DNA from 2 places in the Streptomyces sp. NPDC003077 genome. Region 1 is predicted to be linked to the other one. Evidence: riboswitches for the same ligand, from Rfam matches in the RefSeq annotation. Region 1 holds a riboswitch; the other holds the start of a gene.
What was found. A riboswitch is a leader RNA that binds a small molecule or an ion and turns the genes downstream of it on or off. The one in region 1 is predicted to bind thiamine pyrophosphate.
Positions count from the first base shown of each region.

Region 2: linked by a shared signal. The riboswitch ahead of thiO (glycine oxidase ThiO) and the one ahead of ABZX96_RS21830 (thiamine ABC transporter substrate-binding protein) in region 1 are both predicted to bind thiamine pyrophosphate.

Region 1 is NZ_JBEXNM010000033.1:32,556-36,431, forward strand. Features, by position in the region: gene ABZX96_RS21825 (iron ABC transporter permease) at 1-1,353, opposite strand, end outside; gene ABZX96_RS21830 (thiamine ABC transporter substrate-binding protein) at 1,407-2,492, opposite strand; TPP riboswitch at 2,587-2,696, opposite strand; gene rlmN (23S rRNA (adenine(2503)-C(2))-methyltransferase RlmN) at 2,730-3,836, opposite strand.
Region 2 is NZ_JBEXNM010000007.1:84,026-87,901, reverse strand. Features, by position in the region: gene ABZX96_RS07400 (thiazole synthase) at 1-205, opposite strand, end outside; gene thiS (sulfur carrier protein ThiS) at 213-428, opposite strand; gene thiO (glycine oxidase ThiO) at 617-1,897, opposite strand; TPP riboswitch at 1,895-2,008, opposite strand; gene ABZX96_RS07385 (FAD-dependent oxidoreductase) at 2,304-3,476, shown strand; gene ABZX96_RS07380 (Rv2175c family DNA-binding protein) at 3,700-3,876, shown strand, end outside.

The DNA.
Region 1 (3,876 bases):
CCGCCAGGGCGAGGCGCCCAGGACGGCCGCGGCCTGCCGCAGCCGTTCGTCCACCGCGCGCAGGACGGGCAGCATGGTCCGGACGACGAACGGCACGCCCACCAGCGCCTGCGCCAGCGGCACCAGCCACCAGGAGGAGCGCAGGTCCAGCGGCGGCTCGTCCAGCGTGATCAGGAAGCCGAAGCCGACGGTCACCGCGGACACCCCGAGCGGCAGCATCAGCAGCGCGTCGAAGCCGCGCAGCAGCCGGCCGCCGTCCCGGCGGGCCAGCGCCGCCGCCGCCAGTCCGCCGACCACCAGGGCGATCGCCGTGGCCGCCGCCCCGTAGGACAGCGAGGTCAGCACCGCGTTCAGGGGCGCCCCGGAGAAGGTGCCGTTCGCGTCGGTGGAGGTCAGCGCCCGGTAGAAGGCCAGGGTGTGGCCGCCCTCCCCGGCGAAGGAGCGTTCCACCAGGACGAGCAGCGGCAGCACCAGAAGGACGGCGACGAGCAGCAGCGTCCCCCACAGCAGCGCCCACTGCCCGGTGCCCCGCGGCCGGCGGGCGGTGCGGGCCGGGTCGACGAGGGTGAGCGCCGTCTCGCGGCGGCGCACCGTCCAGGCGTGCAGGCCCAGCAGCGCGAGCACCGCGGCGAACTGGAGGAGGGTGAGCACCGCCGCCGTCGGCAGGTCCAGGAAGTCGGCGGTCTGCCGGTAGATCTCCACCTCCAGGGTGGAGAACCTCGGGCCGCCCAGGATCTGCACCACCCCGAAGGAGGTGAAGGTGAACAGGAACACCATCAGGGCCGCCGCCGCGACGGCCGGCCCGAGGGCGGGCAGCGTCACCCGCCGCCAGGCCGCGAACCGCCCGGCGCCCAGCACCCGCGCCGCCTCTTCCTGGCGCGGGTCGAGCTGGGCCCACAGTCCGCCGACGGTGCGGATGACGACGGCGTAGTTGAAGAAGACGTGCGCGAGCAGGATCGCCCACACCGAGGTGTCCAGCCGCACCCCCCACAGCTCGTCCAGCACCCCGCCGCGCCCGAGCAGCGCCAGGAACGCCGACCCGGCCACCACGGTCGGCAGCACGAACGGCACGGTCACCACGGCCCGCAGCAGTTGCTTGCCCCGGAAATCGAAGCGCGCGAAGACGTACGCGCCGGGGAGCGCGAGCAGGAGCGTGAGCCCCGTCGAGGCCGCCGCCTGCCACAGGGTGAACCACAGGACGTGCAGCACGTCCGGGTCGGTCAGCACCTCCCCGGCCCGCGCGAACTGCCAGTTCCCGCCGTCCTTCAGGCCGCGCCCGACGATGGCCGCGACCGGGTAGGCGAAGAAGACCCCGAAGAAGACGAGCGGCACCACCAGCAGTCCCAGCCGCACGGCCGCGGACCGCCCCCGGCGCCGCCCCGACGCCTTCCTTCTTCGGGATACCGCTACTTCAGAACGAGGGAAGACCACTGCTTGATCCACTGCTCACGGTGCTCGGCGATGTCCTGCGGCGGCACCGTCTCCGGCCGCTCGACCTTCTCCCCGTACTTCGTGAACAGCTCCGGCACCTCGGCGTCCGTCCGCACCGGGTTGACGAACATCTTCAGCGGCACGTCCTCCTGGAACGCCTTGCCCACCAGGAAGTCCAGCAGCGCCTTGCCGCCCTTCTCGTTCCGCGCGCCCTTCAGGAGGCCCGCGAACTCGATCTGCCTAAAGCACGTTCCGGTGGCCACACCGGTGGGCGCCTCCTTGGGGGCGGGCTTCTTGCCCAGCACCTCGACGGGCGGGCTGGAGGCGTAGGAGACCACCAGAGGCTTGTCGCCCTTGCCGCGGCCGGCGCCCGATCCGGAGAACCGGTCGTTGTAGGCCTGCTCCCAGCCGTCGACCACCTCGACGCCGTTGGCCTTGAGCTTCTTCCAGTAGTCCTGCCAGCCGTCCTCGCCGAACGCGCCGATGCTGCCGAGCTGGAAGGCGAGCCCCGGCGAGGAGGTCGCCGGATTCTCGGTGACGAGCAGGTCCTTGTACTGGGGCTTGACGAGATCGGCGAAGGTCTTCGGCGGCGCGATCCTGTGCTCGGCGAAGTAGGCGCGGTCGTAGTTGACGCAGGTGTCGCCGTAGTCGACGGGCGTCACCCGGTGCTCGTCCTTGTCGAGCTGGAACTCCGCCGGGACCTTCGCGAGGTCCTTGGCCGCGTACGGCGTGAAGATGCCCGCCTTCAGACCGCGCGAGAGCAACGTGTTGTCGATCCCGAAGAAGACGTCGCCCTGCGGGTTGCCCTTGGACAGGATCGCCTGGTTGACGGCCTGCCCGGCGTCCCCGCCCTTGCGCCGTTCGACCTTGTAGCCGGTCTGCCGGGTGAACTCCTTCAGGACGGCGTCGGAGACGGCGAAGGAGTCGTGGCTGACGAGCGTGACGGTCTTGGCGTCCGCCTCACCGCCGCTGCCGCCGCCCGATCCGCCGCACGCGGCGAGCGCGGTCATACCGGCCGCGACGGCGAGCGCGGTGGCGGTGAGCCGGGTCTTGGTGGTCACTGGATTCCTCCTGGCTGGCCAGGAAGAGACGCGGCCCCGCGCGAAGGCCGCGCGTCCACACGAAACGGACGAACGACCCCGCGCGGGGCGCAACAGCATGAGGAGACCGAACTTCCTACCCGGAATGACCCGGGCGAGGTTCAAGGGTCTGCGGCCCAAAGGTTGCCGCACTCTCAGCGCTGTGGCGCTCCCCTGTCGGAATGTGCATTTGTTCGATCACACCGTATCAGCGGACGGTCAGCGCTCCGAGGCCGCGAGCTGCCCGCACGCCCCGTCGATCTCCTGCCCGCGGGTGTCCCGGACCGTCACCGGCACCCCGTACGCCTCGATGGCCCGCACGAACGCCTTCTCGTCCTCGGGACGGGACGCCGTCCACTTCGAGCCCGGCGTCGGGTTCAGCGGGATCAGGTTGACGTGCACCCGCTTGCCCTTGAGCAGCCGGCCCAGCAGGTCACCGCGCCACGCCTGGTCGTTGATGTCCCGGATCAGCGCGTACTCGATCGAGACCCGGCGCCCGGACTTCTCCGCGTACTCCCACGCGGCGTCCAGCACCTCCCGCACCTTCCAGCGCGTGTTGACGGGGACCAGCGTGTCCCGCAGCTCGTCATCGGGCGCGTGCAGCGACAGCGCCAGCCGGCACTTGAACCCCTCGTCCGCGAACCGCCGCATCGCCGGGACCAGCCCGACCGTCGAGACGGTGATGCCGCGCTGCGAGATCCCCAGCCCGTCCGGCTCCGGGTCGGTCAGCCGCCGGATCGCGCCGACCACCCGGTTGTAGTTCGCCAGCGGCTCGCCCATGCCCATGAACACGATGTTCGACAGCCGCGCCGGCCCACCGGGCACCTCGCCGTCACGCAGCGCGCGCATCCCGTCGACGATCTGGTGGACGATCTCGGCGGTGGACAGGTTGCGGTCCAGCCCCGCCTGCCCCGTGGCGCAGAACGGGCAGTTCATACCGCACCCCGCCTGCGAGCTGATGCACATCGTGACCCGGTCCGGGTACCGCATCAGGACGGACTCCACGAGCGTCCCGTCGTGCAGCCGCCACAGCGTCTTGCGCGTGGTGTCGTCGTCACAGGAAATGTGCCGCACCACACTCATCAGGTCCGGCAGCAGCTCCGCGGCCAGCTTCTCCCGCGCCGCGGCCGGGATGTCGGTCCACTGCGCCGGGTCGTGCGCGTACCGCGCGAAGTAGTGCTGCGAAAGCTGCTTGGCCCGGAAGGGCTTCTCCCCGATGGCCGCCACCGCCTCACGGCGCTCGGCGGGACTGAGATCGGCGAGGTGCCGCGGCGGCTTCTTGGCTCCGCGCGGCGCGATGAAGGTGAGTTCTCCTGGTGCAGGCATGGTTCTTCAAGTGTCGCAGATCCACTCGTGGGGCCCTGGC
Region 2 (3,876 bases), on a different contig from region 1:
GGACGCGGATCCCGTGCCGTTCGAGTACGGACAGGACCGAGCCCTGCACGGTCGGGTCCAGTCGCCGCATGGCAACCGTGGTCAGCTCCGTACCGGAGGCGATCAGCGAGCGCTCCAGAACGTCCAGGCTGGGCGCTCCTCCCGTCCCCATGATCAGACGGGAGTGGAAGGTGGTGTCGGCGAGGGTGAGCAGATCGTCGGCCATGGTGGGATCAGCCTCCCTGCACGGCGGTGAGGACCTCGACCCGGTCGCCGTCGCCGAGCGGCGTGGCGGGCCACAGGCTGCGCGGCACGACGGCTTCGTTGAGCGCGGCGGCCACGCCACTGGGGGCCTGGGTGAGGGTGGCGACGAGCCGGTCGAGGGTGAGTCCGCCCGGGATCTCCCGGGACTCGCCGTTGACGGAGACGGACACGGTGGTGGCGGTCACTGGCGGGGCCTTCCTTGTGCGGGCGGGTGTGAAGACAGATGGGTGTTCATGAGAAAGCCGCGTTCGCTGAGGGGGAGGGGGAGGGGGTGGGAGGGCGTTGGGTGAGGGGGCCACAGGCATGGCGGCGGCCCCATGGGTGGCGGGGCACGAGGCATACAGGAGGAGCGGCGGGCCTTATGGGGGCACCGTTACGCCGACTGCTCCTGAAGCGCGCCTTCCCGCGCCCCCGCATTGAGGCCGTGCTCGCCGGAAAGGGCACGTTCCCCGGTCGCCGTGCCGCCCGTCCCCGTCCCTGCACCCGTCATCGGCGGGAAGCGGTCGGGCGTGAACGGACGGGCCTCCTCCGGGAGCCGCCCCGAGACCAGCACCTCGGCCATCACCTCGCCCGTGATGGGGGTGAGCAGCACGCCGTTGCGGTAGTGACCGGTCGCCAGAAGGAGGCCCGGCAGCGTGGTCGGCCCCAGGAGCGGCGCGTTGTCGGGGGAGCCGGGCCGCAGTCCGGCGCGGGTCTCCACCAGGGGCAGCTCGGTGATGCCGGGCAGGAGTTCGTGCGCGTCCCGCAGGAGTTCGTAGACGCCGCCGGCCGTGACGGTGGTGTCCCAGCCCATCTCCTCGCTCGTGGCGCCGAGCACCAGCTCGCCGTTCTCCCGAGGCACCAGGTAGACGGGGCCGCCGCGCACCACGGCCCGGACGGTCCGGGACAGGAACGGCGGGGCCCCGGCCGGTCCGGCCGGCATCCGCAGCCGCAGGACCTGGCCCTTGACGGGGCGGACCGGCGGCAGCACGGCGTCCGGCACCCCGGCCAGCCGCCCGCTGAGGCTGCCCGCCGCCAGCACGACCTGACCGGCCGTCAGGACCGTCCCGTCGGCCAGCTCCACCCCCTTGGCCCGCCCCGCGGCGACGATCAGCCGTTCGGCCTGAGCACGGTGGAAGGCGACCCCGGCGCGCTCGCAGGCGGTGAGCAGCGCGGCGGTCAGCCGCCGCGGGTCCACCTGGTGATCGCCGTCCACCCGCAGGCCCCCGCGCACGCCGGGCGCGAGCATCGGCTCCAGGCGGCGGCACTCGCGCCCGTTCAGCCACTCGGATTCCAGGCCCGTTCGGTGCTGGAGGGCGTGGAGTTCGCGCAGGTGGGCGCGGTCGTCGGCGTCGAGGGCGACGGCGAGCGTGCCGCACCGCCGGTAGCCGACGTCCTGTCCGGTGGCCTCCTCCAGTTCGGCGACGAATCGCGGATAACGGCGTGCCGAGGCGAGGTTGAGTCCCAGGAGGGTCTCCTCGCCGTAGTGCAGTTCGCTGACGGCGGCCAGCATCCCGGCCGCCACGTGCGCCGCCCCGCCCCCGGGCGCCGGGTCCACGACGGCGGCGCGCAGGCCCCGCAGGGCCGTCCGCCAGGCCGTGACCAGGCCGATGACGCCGCCTCCGACGACCAGGACATCGGGGTGCGGTGCGGTTGTCGCAGCAGGTGCGTGCATGGGTGTCCAGCCCCTCCCTTCGCCGGCATGACCCGGATCAGGTTCGTACGGTCGGAGGCCGCAGCAGCCTCCCTCTCAGCCCGATGCGTCAGGGCTCCCGCGAGTGCGTGTTCCCGTCACCCTAGTACGGGCCGCCGACGGGTCGTAAGGGAGCGCCCCCTCGGGCACCGGCGGGGCGCCTGAGGGCGCGGAGGGGCGGATCGGGCGCCCTGAGATGGTGCGCGACCGGCGTCCGGGCTTCTCTCGTGCCCCGTGTCACCGGTGGTCACGCTGTGTCGCACATCTCGTCGCGCGGTGCTGCGAACGCCGAAAGATGCCGTTTTACAGTGATCGGGTGAGCGAGCAGAGCAAGGCCTTCGAGACCACACCTGACCGCACGCGACGCGTTGTGATCGTCGGCGCCGGGATGGCCGGCGTCCAGACGGCGGTCGCGCTGCGCGAGCAAGGCTGGCGCGGAGTGATCACGCTCGTCGGCGCCGAGCCGCACCCGCCGTACGACCGGCCGCCGCTGTCGAAGGCGGTCCTGCTCGGCAAGGCCGAGGGCTCGGCCTTCGACGTGGACTTCCAGGCGCTCGGCATCGATCTGGACCTCGGTCGTTACGTCACGGGGCTGGCGGCCGGGGCCAAGGTGGTCGAGACGGACACCGGTCCGATCCCGTACGACCACCTCGTGATCGCCACCGGCGCCGAACCGGTCACACTGCCCGGCAGCGAAGGCGTGGACGGGGTCCACATGCTCCGCACCCTGGACGACGCCACGCGGCTGCGCCCCATACTGGCGGACCAGTGCGACGTGGTCGTCGTCGGCGCCGGATGGATCGGCGCGGAGTTCGCCACCGCGGCCCGCGAGGCCGGGTGCCAGGTCACCGTCGTCGAGGCCGCCGACCGCCCGCTGGCCGGCGCGCTGCCCGCCGAGGTCGCCGCCCATATGACGGGCTGGTACGCGGACTGCGGCGCGCGGCTGCACACAGGGACGCGGGTCGCCGCCATCGAGAAGGGCGCGGTCGCCCTCGCCGACGGCACGACGCTGCCCGCCGACGCCGTCGTGGTGGGCATCGGCGCCCGGCCCGCGACCGGCTGGCTGGCCGGTTCGGGCGTCGAACTGTCCCCCCACGACCGCTCCGTCCTGGCCGACGAGCGGCTGCGCACCTCCGTCCCCGACGTGTACGCGGTGGGCGACTGCGCCTCCTTCCCGTCCGCCCGGTACGGCAGCCGGCTGCTCGTCCACCACTGGGACAACGCGCTCCAGGGCCCCCGCACCGTCGCCGCCAACATCGCCCGCGGCGAGGCGGAGGGCCAGGTCTACGACCCGGTCCCGTACTTCTGGTCCGAGCAGTTCGGCCGCTTCGTCCAGTACGCGGGGCACCACGCGGAGGCGGACGAACTGATCTGGCGCGGCGACCCGGACAACGCCGCCTGGTCCGTGATCTGGCTGCGGGACGGCCGCCTCGTCGCCCTCCTCGCCGTCGGGCGCCCGCGCGACCTGGCGCAGGGGCGCAAGCTCATCGAGCGCGGCGCCGCCCTGGACCGCAGGCTCGCGGCGGACGCCTCGGTGCCCCTGAAGTCGGCGGTGCTGTGAGGCGCTGAGCCCCTGAAGTCGGCGGTGCTGTGAGGCGCTGAAGGCGACGCTCCGTCAGGTACGGGACGAGCGGAGACCCGGCCCTGGAAGGACCCGGGCCTCCGAAAAGCCGTGGGTTCACGGCCCTGCGGGGCGATGCGCCGGGTATCGGGCGGCGCCCGCCCGGCACCCCGAAGGCGATGCCCCGCTACCGACTGTCAGTGGGAGGTGGCAGGCTTGTCCCGTGACCGAGATTGACGCAAAGATCGATGGACTCGTCCCCGCCTGGCTCACCCTCCCCGACATCGCCGAACAGATCGGCGTCGAGGTGACCCGCGTGCGACAGCTGGTGAAGGAGGGCCAGCTGATCGCGGTGCGCCGCGGCGAGAACAGGGCACTGCACGTGCCGGCCGATTTCATC